Regions from separate parts of the Streptomyces sp. Edi2 genome, predicted to be linked through region 2. Evidence: predicted binding sites of a transcription regulator. Region 2 holds the regulator's gene; each other region holds the start of a gene.
The links. The regulator HrcA, encoded in region 2, represses chaperone genes, less so after heat shock. The targets are predictions, from matches to a motif close to TTNGCACTCNGNNNNNCNGAGTGCNAA.
Positions count from the first base shown of each region.

Region 1: a site for HrcA is predicted at 1,723-1,749, ahead of groES (co-chaperone GroES). Genes of this name have one in related genera too.
Region 3: a site for HrcA is predicted at 1,239-1,265, ahead of ABR737_RS19455 (FmdB family zinc ribbon protein). Genes of this name have one in related genera too.

Region 1 covers NZ_JBEJGX010000003.1:3,875,121-3,878,393, forward strand. Annotated here, with positions in the region: gene groL (chaperonin GroEL) at 1-1,130, opposite strand, end outside; gene groES (co-chaperone GroES) at 1,266-1,574, opposite strand; gene ABR737_RS20280 (FtsW/RodA/SpoVE family cell cycle protein) at 2,174-3,273, shown strand, end outside.
Region 2 covers NZ_JBEJGX010000003.1:2,858,888-2,862,160, reverse strand. Annotated here, with positions in the region: gene ABR737_RS16115 (DUF3097 domain-containing protein) at 1-404, opposite strand, end outside; gene ABR737_RS16110 (MBL fold metallo-hydrolase) at 437-1,171, opposite strand; gene hrcA (heat-inducible transcriptional repressor HrcA) at 1,366-2,382, shown strand; gene dnaJ (molecular chaperone DnaJ) at 2,383-3,273, shown strand, end outside.
Region 3 covers NZ_JBEJGX010000003.1:3,679,164-3,682,436, reverse strand. Annotated here, with positions in the region: gene ABR737_RS19460 (S-methyl-5'-thioadenosine phosphorylase) at 1-620, opposite strand, end outside; gene ABR737_RS19455 (FmdB family zinc ribbon protein) at 853-1,227, opposite strand; gene ABR737_RS19450 (MFS transporter) at 1,361-2,662, opposite strand; gene ABR737_RS19445 (potassium/proton antiporter) at 3,018-3,273, opposite strand, start outside.

The DNA of each region.
Region 1 (3,273 bases), 1.0 Mb from region 2:
CACACGCCACCGGCGAGCTTGGCCAGGCGCTCCTGGAGCTTCTCGCGGTCCCAGTCCGAGTCGGTGGACTCGATCTCGGCCTTGATCTGCGCCACGCGACCGGTGACGTCCTCGGACTTGCCGCCACCGTCGACGATGATGGTGTCGTCCTTGGTGACGGTCACCCGGCGGGCGGTGCCGAGCACGTCCAGACCGGCCTGGTCGAGCTTGAGGCCGACCTCCTCGGCGATGACGGTCGCACCGGTGAGGGTGGCGATGTCGCCGAGCATGGCCTTGCGGCGGTCACCGAAGCCGGGGGCCTTGACGGCCACGGCGTTGAAGGTGCCACGGATCTTGTTGACGACCAGGGTCGACAGGGCCTCGCCCTCGACGTCCTCAGCGATGATCAGCAGCGGCTTGGAGGCGCCGGCCTGGATGACCTTCTCCAGCAGCGGCAGCAGGTCCTGGATCGAGCCGATCTTGCCCTGGTGGATCAGGATGTACGGGTCCTCGAGGACGGCCTCCATCCGCTCCTGGTCGGTGACCATGTACGGCGAGAGGTAGCCCTTGTCGAAGGCCATGCCCTCGGTGAAGTCGAGCTCCAGACCGAAGGTGTTGGACTCCTCGACGGTGATGACACCGTCCTTGCCGACCTTGTCCATCGCCTCGGCGATGAGCTCGCCGACCTGCTTGTCCTGCGCGGACAGACCGGCCACGGCGGCGATGTCGGTCTTGTCGTCGATCGGACGGGCGGTCGCCAGAAGCTCGTCGGAGACGGCCTTGACGGCGGCGTCGATGCCCTTCTTCAGGGCGGCCGGGGAGGCGCCGGCGGCGACGTTGCGCAGACCCTCGCGGACCAGCGCCTGGGCCAGCACAGTGGCGGTGGTGGTGCCGTCACCCGCGATGTCGTTGGTCTTGGTCGCCACCTCCTTGACGAGCTGGGCACCCAGGTTCTCGTACGGGTCGTCGACCTCGACCTCACGCGCGATGGTGACACCGTCGTTGGTGATCGTGGGCGCGCCGAACTTCTTGTCGATGACGACGTTGCGGCCCTTGGGGCCGATCGTCACCTTGACCGTGTCGGCAAGCTTGTTGACGCCGCGCTCAAGGGCGCGACGGGCGTCCTCGTCGAACTTCAGGATCTTCGCCATGGGTTGCTTCAAGTCCTCTCATTGCGATCCTCGGCCACGACGTGGGGACCGCTGTCGCTCAAACGAACTGCGCCCCTGCCCCGGGTTGATTAGACGCGGGAACCAGGGGCGCAGATCACGGCAAAACTGGGTGACTTACTTCTCGACGATCGCGAGCACGTCGCGAGCCGAGAGAACGAGGTAGTCCTCGTTGTTGTACTTCACCTCGGTGCCGCCGTACTTGCTGTAGAGCACGACGTCGCCGACGTTGACGTCGAGCTCGACGCGCTTGCCGTCCTCGACACGGCCCGGGCCCACGGCCAGGACGACGCCCTCCTGGGGCTTCTCCTTGGCAGTGTCCGGAATGACCAGGCCCGAGGCCGTGGTCTGCTCGGCGTCGAGCGGCTGGACCACAATGCGGTCCTCAAGCGGCTTGATGGCAACCTTGGAGCTGGTGGTCGTCACGATCCGACCTCCCCCTTCGGAGATCTCACGGGGTTAACTGTCTGAGGTGGCGACCAGGTCGATCCGTCGTCGCGGGTGCCGGACCTGCCCGTCGCTGTGTGTCTGGCACTCCCCACTGGAGAGTGCCAACGCTGAGACTATGACGCGGTTAGCACTCGGTCAAGCGGAGTGCCAGCGCGGCGGGGTGCGCTTGTCTCCGCTCGGGTTGACCGGCCGCCCCGGGCCGCGGCCGGCGCGGGCCGCAACCCGCCGGCCCGCACCTTCCACGGCGGGGCCAGGCCCCGATCAGCCCCCGGCCGGAACGGGGGGCGGGACGGGTCGGGACGGGCTGAGGGCGAGACCAGGACGGGGCCGGGACGAGACGGGGACGGGACAGAAGCCGGACGACGGGCGCCTTCCCATCAAATCGGACACACCTTCCCTTCCCTCGCAACCACGCCATGGGCTGCCTCGTCTACCTCCCCGACTGCCGGGCCGACGAACCGGGCACATCCCGGCCGGCCCGCGGCCTCGACGATCAGTGGCGGAGGAGACCCGTGCGTGGACAGACCAGCGTTCCCCGGGCGGCCCGGCAGCGGGAGAGCGACGCCGAGCGCACTATGACGTTCGCCGCGCTGGCCCAGGCACCGGACCGCCGGCGGACCGAGGCATGGCTGCTCGCCCTCGCCGTCCTGATCGCGGACTTCGGGTACGCCTCCACCGGCCTGTCGATGACCGGCCGGCTGCCCGGCGGGCTGGCCGGCTTCGCCATCAGCATGTTCTTCGTGGCGCTGGTCCCGCACCTGGTCCTGCGCCGCTTCGCGCCCCGCGCCGATCCGCTGATCCTGCCGCTGGCGACGCTGCTGACCGGGCTCGGCCTGGTGCTGCTGCACCGCCTGGACGTCACCTATGCGCAGACGCCCCGGCTGAAGATCGCCGAGGCGGCGAGCGGGCAGCTGGTGTGGACGGTGATCGGGGTGGCGGTCTGCATCGCGATCCTGCTGGTGCTGCGCGACCACCGCATCCTGCAGCGCTACATCTATCTGACGATGGTGGTCGCGCTGGTGCTGCTGATGGCCCCGGCCTTCTTCGGTGCCGACATGTACGGCGCCAAGCGCTGGATCCTGCTCGGGCCGCTGTCACTGCAGCCCGGCGAGTTCGTGAAGATCATGATCGCGGTGTTCTTCGCGGGCTACCTGACCGTCAACCGCGATGCCCTGGCACTGGCCGGACGCCGCGTCCTGGGCGTCCAACTGCCCCCGGGGCGGCAGCTCGCACCGATCTTCACCATCTGGGTGATCAGCCTGCTGGTGCTGGTCTTCGAACGGGACCTGGGCACGTCGCTGATCTTCTTCGGCGTCTTCGTGATCATGCTGTACATGGCGACCGAGCGCACCAGTTGGGTGCTCTGCGGCCTCGCCATGGCCGCGGTCGGCGCCACGGTCGTCGGCTCCACGGAACCGCACGTCAAGGGCCGGATCATGGCCTGGCTGCACCCGATGGACATCTTCCTGCCGGAGAAACAGCGACCGCCGGGGCTGATCTCCGACCAGGCCGCGCAGGCGCTGTTCAGCTTCGGCAGCGGCGGCATCTCGGGCAGCGGCCTCGGCCAGGGCCACCCGGAGCTGGTCGGCTTCGCCGGCAACAGCGACTTCATCCTCACCACCGTCGGCGAGGAGCTGGGGCTGGCCGGCGTGATGGTCGTGATCATGCTGTACGT
Region 2 (3,273 bases):
TCGTCGCCCCACACCCGCTCCACCAGCTCGGCGTCGTGCCGGCCCTCCACATAGATGCGCCCGGCGCGGGCGACCCGTGCGCGGGCGCCGGGCACGGCGAGTGATCCCGATGCCGTACGCGCCGGAGCGGTGGCCGCCGGCCTCTCCTGGGGGCGTACGAGGGTGACCACCCGCCCCTCCAGGAGGAAGCCGCGCGGCTCCATGGGAAAGACCCGGTGCTTGCCGAAGCGGTCCTCCAGGGTGACCGTCGGCCCCTGCGCCGTCTTCTCGCAGCGGATCACGGCGCCGCAGAAGCCCGAGGCGACCTCTTCGACGACCAGATCGGGCTCGGCCGGCACCTCGGGGGCGGGCCGCTGCTTCTTCCACGGTGGGGTGAGGTCGGGGCCGTAGTGCTTGCTGTGCATGGGGGCCTGTCTCGTGAGGTCGGCGGGCGGGGTCAGGAAGGCGCGACGCCGAAGCGGGCCGCCAGGGCGTCGCGTTGGGCACGGACGAACCGGGCGTCCACCACGGCGCCATGGCCGGGAACGTACCGTGCGTCCTCGCCGCCGAGGGCCTGCAGCCGGTCCAGCGCGCCGGGCCACTGCTGGGGCAGCGCGTCGGGGCCCGCCTGGGGCTCGCCGGACTCCTCGACCAGATCGCCGCAGAAGACGATCTCCGGCTCCCCGCGCCGGCCCGGTACCAGGACGGCCAGATCGTGGGCGGTGTGCCCGGGGCCGACGTTGGCGAGCAGCACCTGCCGGTCGCCCAGCTCGACGGTCAGCTGGCCGTGCACATGGTGGTGCGGGGCGACGAGCAGATCGGCGGCCTCCGCGGCGGCGTCCCGCGCGACGCCCTGCCGGATCGCGTCGTGCCGCAGCTCGTCCTTGCCCCGGCGCAGCAGCTCGCCCAGGCCGGCCGCGCCGAACACCTCGACGCCCGCGAAGGCGGCCGTGCCCAGCACATGATCGAAGTGGGGGTGGGTGAGCGCGATATGCGTCACTTCCCGGCCCAGCACACCGCGGATCGTCCGGCGCAGATCCGCGCCGTCGCGCAGGGTCGCGCCGGTGTCGACGATCATGACCCCGGTGCTCCCCGCGATCACCCCGATCGTCTCGTCCCAGCCCGGCATCCGGCGCCTGGCGACGCCGTCACCGAGTCGTTCCCAACCGGCCTCTTCCCAAGCAGTACGCATACCGAGACGCTAGCGCCATCGCGATAGCGTTGCCCGACAGATCGGCCGATCCCGGTCATCGGGCGGGTACTCCGCGCGCCCGCCCTTGCCGCACCCGTGCTACCCGGCCGTACACTGGCCCAAGGTCTGGCACTCGGCCCGTGTGAGTGCCAGGGAAGACGAAGCGGCGGACGGCCGGACTGGAGGTGCGCGGGATGCTCAGTGAACGCAGGCTGGAGGTGCTGCGCGCCATCGTCCAGGACTACGTCGGGACGGAGGAGCCGGTCGGCTCCAAGGCGCTCACCGAACGCCACCGGCTCGGGGTCTCCCCGGCCACCATCCGCAACGACATGGCGGCCCTGGAGGACGAGGGGTTCATCGCCCAGCCGCACACCAGCGCCGGGCGGATCCCGACCGACAAGGGCTACCGCCTGTTCGTCGACAAGCTGGCCGGCGTCAAGCCGCTGTCCAGCCCGGAGCGGCGGGCGATCCAGAACTTCCTGGACGGCGCCGTCGACCTCGACGACGTGGTGGGCCGCACGGTCCGGCTGCTGGCGCAGCTGACCCGGCAGGTCGCCGTCGTGCAGTATCCGTCCCTGACCCGGTCCACGGTCCGGCATGTCGAGCTGCTGGCCCTGGCCCCGGCCCGGCTGATGCTCGTACTGATCACGGACACCGGCCGGGTCGAGCAGCGGCTCATCGACTGCCAGGCACCGTTCGGCGAAGCCTCCCTGGCGGATCTGCGGGCCCGGCTCAACAGCCGGGTCGTCGGTCGCCGGTTCGCGGATGTGCCGCAGTTGGTGCAGGATCTTCCGGAGTCCTTCGAGCAGGACGACCGCGGCACGGTCTCGACAGTGCTGTCGGTGTTGCTGGAAACTCTGGTGGAAGAGACCGAAGAGCGGCTGATGATCGGCGGTACCGCCAATCTCACGCGCTTCGGACACGATTTCCCCTTGACCATCCGGCCGGTGCTGGAGGCCCTTGAGGAGCATGTGGTGATGCTCAAGCTGCTCGGGGAAGCCAAGGACTCGGGCATGACCGTACGTATCGGGCATGAGAATGCCCATGAAGGCCTGGCGTCCACATCGGTCGTCACGGTCGGCTACGGTTCGGGCGACGAGGCAGTCGCCAAACTCGGCGTGGTCGGACCGACCCGCATGGACTACCCCGGAACGATGGGAGCGGTACGCGCAGTGGCACGTTACGTCGGACAAATCCTCGCGGAGTCGTAAGTGGCCACGGATTACTACTCGGTCCTCGGTATCGGACGCGACGCCTCGCAGGACCAGATCAAGAAGGCCTTCCGCCGGCTGGCGCGTGAGCTGCACCCGGACGTGAACCCGGATCCGAAGACCCAGGAGCGGTTCAAGGAGATCAACGCCGCTTACGAGGTGCTGTCGGACCCGCAGAAGAAGCAGGTCTACGACCTCGGCGGGGACCCCCTCTCGCAGGCCGGCGGCGGCCAGGGCGCGGGCGGCTTCGGCGCGGGCTTCGGCAACTTCTCCGACATCATGGACGCCTTCTTCGGCACCGCGTCGCAGCGCGGACCGCGCTCGCGCACCCGCCGTGGCCAGGACGCCATGATCCGGCTCGACATCGAGCTGAACGAAGCCGCCTTCGGCACCACCAAGGACATCCAGGTCGACACCGCCGTCGTCTGTACGACCTGCAGCGGTGAGGGCGCGGCTCCCGGCACCTCGGCGCAGACCTGTGACATGTGCCGCGGCCGCGGTGAGGTCTCCCAGGTCACCCGGTCCTTCCTCGGCCAGGTCATGACGTCCAGGCCGTGCCCGCAGTGCCAGGGCTTCGGCACGGTCGTGCCGACGCCGTGCCACGAGTGCGCCGGCGACGGCCGGATCCGCTCGCGCCGCACGCTCACCGTCAAGATCCCGGCCGGTGTCGACAACGGCACCCGCATCCAGCTTGCGGGCGAGGGCGAGGTCGGTCCGGGCGGCGGCCCCGCCGGTGATCTCTATGTGGAGATCCACGAGGTGGCGCACTCGGTCTTCCAGCGGCGCGGCGACGATCTGCACTGCACGGTCACCATCCCGATGACGGCGGCGGCGCTGGGCACGAAGTGCCCGCTGGAGACGCTGGACGGGGTGGAGGAGATCGATGTCCGG
Region 3 (3,273 bases), 820 kb from region 2:
TAGCACAGGCTCAGTTCGCGGGCCAGGACGGCTTCGGGGTGGCCCGTCATGCCGACCACCGACCAGCCCTGTGCGGCATGCCAGCGCGATTCTGCGCGGGTGGAGAAGCGGGGGCCTTCGATCACGACCAGGGTCCCGCCGTCGACCGGCTCCCAGTCCCGGCCGCGCGCCGCCTTGAGGGAGGCCTGCCGTCCCGTGGGGCAGTACGGGTCGGCGAAGGTCAGGTGGACGACATTGGGGATCTGCCCGTCGGGGAGCGGTTCGCCGTCGAAGTAGGTCTGGGGGCGGGCCTTGGTGCGGTCGACGAGCTGATCGGGGACCAGGAGCGTGCCGGGGCCGTATTCGGCGCGCAGACCGCCGACCGCGCACGGGGCGAGGACCTGGCGCACACCGAGCGAGCGCAGGGCCCAGAGGTTGGCGCGGTAGTTGATGCGGTGCGGCGGAAGGTGGTGGCCGCGGCCGTGCCGGGGCAGGAACGCGACCCGGCGGCCGGCGATCTCTCCCAGGAACAGCGAGTCGCTGGGGCGTCCGTAGGGGGTGTCCACCGTGACCTCGGTCACGTCGTCGAGGAAGGAGTAGAACCCCGATCCGCCGATTACACCAATCTCCGCGTCAGCCATGCCGGTCACACTATCGGGGTACGGAGACCGGGGAGGGGCGGGTGCCGAAGCCGAAAGAAAGCCGTAAGACCGAGCCGGGCGCCGTAAGGCCGAGCCAGGCGCCGTAAGGCCGAGCACGACGCAAGAAGACAGCGCAACGAGCAAGACGCGAGGCCCTGTGCACATCAGGCGGAGCGTGGCGCAAGACGACGGGCCCCGCCGTCGGTGACGGCGGGGCCCGAAGAGCTGTGGGTCAGGCTGCGGAGCTGGCGCTCGAGGTGCTGCCCGACGACGACGACGCGGCGGCCGGCGTCGAGGACTTGCTGTCCGAGCTGCCGGACGAGGAGCCCGACGAAGAGCCCGACGAGGAGTCGGAGGAGCCCGAGGAGTCCGACGAGGACGAGTTGCCCGACGTGGAGGCGTTCTTCCCGGGGCTGCTGCTGGACGACGAGCCGCGGCTGTCGTTGCGGTAGAAACCGGAGCCCTTGAAGACGATGCCGACCGCGGAGAACACCTTCTTGAGGCGTCCCTGGCAACCGGGGCACTCGGTGAGCGAGTCATCGGTGAACTTCTGCACCGTCTCGAGGCCCTCGCCGCACTCGGTGCACTGGTACTGGTACGTCGGCACTTGTCTTCCTCCTGGCACTCTCACTCGATGAGTGCTAACGACGCTCCATATTGCAGTATTCCCGCCCGCCAGTCCACCGTGACCGCCTTACGGTGACCGACTCCACGTTCCGTCAGACTTCCGGCAGAGGCCGTCAAACGCGCGCCAGCTCCCGTTCCCGGTCGCCGGAAACGGCTGTGACCTGCGGGTTCGCTCCGGTCACAGGCGCGCACGCAGCCTCGGCCGCAGCACGGGGCAGCAGATGGGCGCGGAGCGTCAGCAGCACCGTCAGGGCCAGCGCCGTACCGGCCAGCGGCACCAGGAATCCGGTGCTCGGCCCGAAGCCGTCCGCGAGCTGCCCCGCGGAGGTGGCCGCGACCGCCTGGCCCAGCGCGACCGCGCCGGTCAGCCAGGTGAAGGCCTCGGTCCGGGCGGCGGCCGGCACCAGCGACTCGACCAGCGTGTAGCCGGTGATCAGGGCCGGTGCGATGCACAGGCCGACGACCAGGCCGACCGCGCCGAGCAGCGGTACCGCGGTCACCGCCCACAACGGAGTGGTGGCCAGGGCCAGCAGCCCGTAGGCGACCAGCAGCCGGCGCCGCGGGCTGACCTTCCAGGTGATGGCCCCGCAGGCGATGCCGGCGAGCATGTTGCCGCCCGCGAAGATCCCGTAGAGCACGCCGTTGATGCCGGGCTGCCCGATGTGCTGGGTGAACGCGGTCAGCGAGACCTGCATCCCGCCGAAGACGGCGCCGATGCCGAGGAACGCCACGATCAGGACGCGCACGCCGGGCACCGACAGCGCCGAGACGCGCGGCCGGTCACCGGCCTGCGGGCGGTGCACCGGGGGCTGGCTGCGCCGCTGGGAGGCGAACAGCAGCCCGCCGGCCAGCGTCAGCGCGGCCTCGGCGACCAGGCCGGCCGCCGGGTGGATACCGGTGCACACCGCGGTCGCCAGCACCGGGCCGACGACGAAGGTGAACTCGTCGGTCACCGACTCGAAGGCGGCGGCGGTCGGCATCAGCGGGCTGCCGCCGAGCCGGGAGGCCCAGCGGGCCCGCACCATCGGGCCGACCTGCGGCGTCGAGGCGCCCGTGGGGACGGCCACCGCGAACAGCGTCCACAGGGGGGCGTGGGCGAGGGCGAGGGTGATCAGTGCGGCGACGCCGGCGACATGCACGAGTACGCCGGGGATCAGCACCGCGCGCTGGCCGAAGCGGTCGGCCAGCTTGCCGCTCTGCGGGGCGAACAGGGCCATGGACACACCGGTCGCGGCGGACACCGCGCCTGCGGTGCCGTACGAGCCGGTGGTCGATTCGACGAGCAGCACGATGCCGATCGTCAGCATGGCGAAGGGCTGCCGGGCCAGAAAGCCGGGCAGCAGGAATGTCCAAGCACCAGGGGTGCGGAGCAGTGGTCCGTATCCGGAACGGGAATCCTTGACCGCGGATGCCACGGCCGGGCCTTTCTGCCGCCTGGTAGCGCGCCACCCGCGAGGTCGTCACGGGTACGCGCCGAGAGCTGTCCTCTCGCGCAGGACCGAGTGATACCGCGTGGTCCGCACCGAGAGGGTGGCTGCGTGTGGCAGGAGGACCGCGGCCGCCGAGCGGTCGCGCCAGCTCTGCATCAGGCAGAGTTGGTTCGTCGATGTTGCCTTTTCATACTACAGGCCGTCGCGCGGGAAGCCCTGGGATTGGCCTGGGGTTCGGGTAAATTTCCTTGGGATCCGTGGAGATCTGCGGCACATTTCCCGCACTCCGGGGGGCGCGCCGGCGTACCCCGAGCGCCCCCGGCCCGGGCTCGCCCGGACCTCACCGGTGATGGTGCCCCCACCGCCCCGTGGACCCGCCCGTCCCCAGCCAGCCGGCCAGCTTGCCGCCCTGGGAGACCGCCTGCAGCCGCCGTTCGGCCGCGTCGCGTACCGGGTCGGTGGCGACCACCAGCAGTTCGTCGCCGCGCCGCAGCACCGTCGAGGGCGACGGCACGAAGCTGGAGTTGTCCCGGACGACGAGGGTGACCGCGGCGCCTGCGGGCATCCGCAGCTCACCGACCTCGACGCCGTGCATA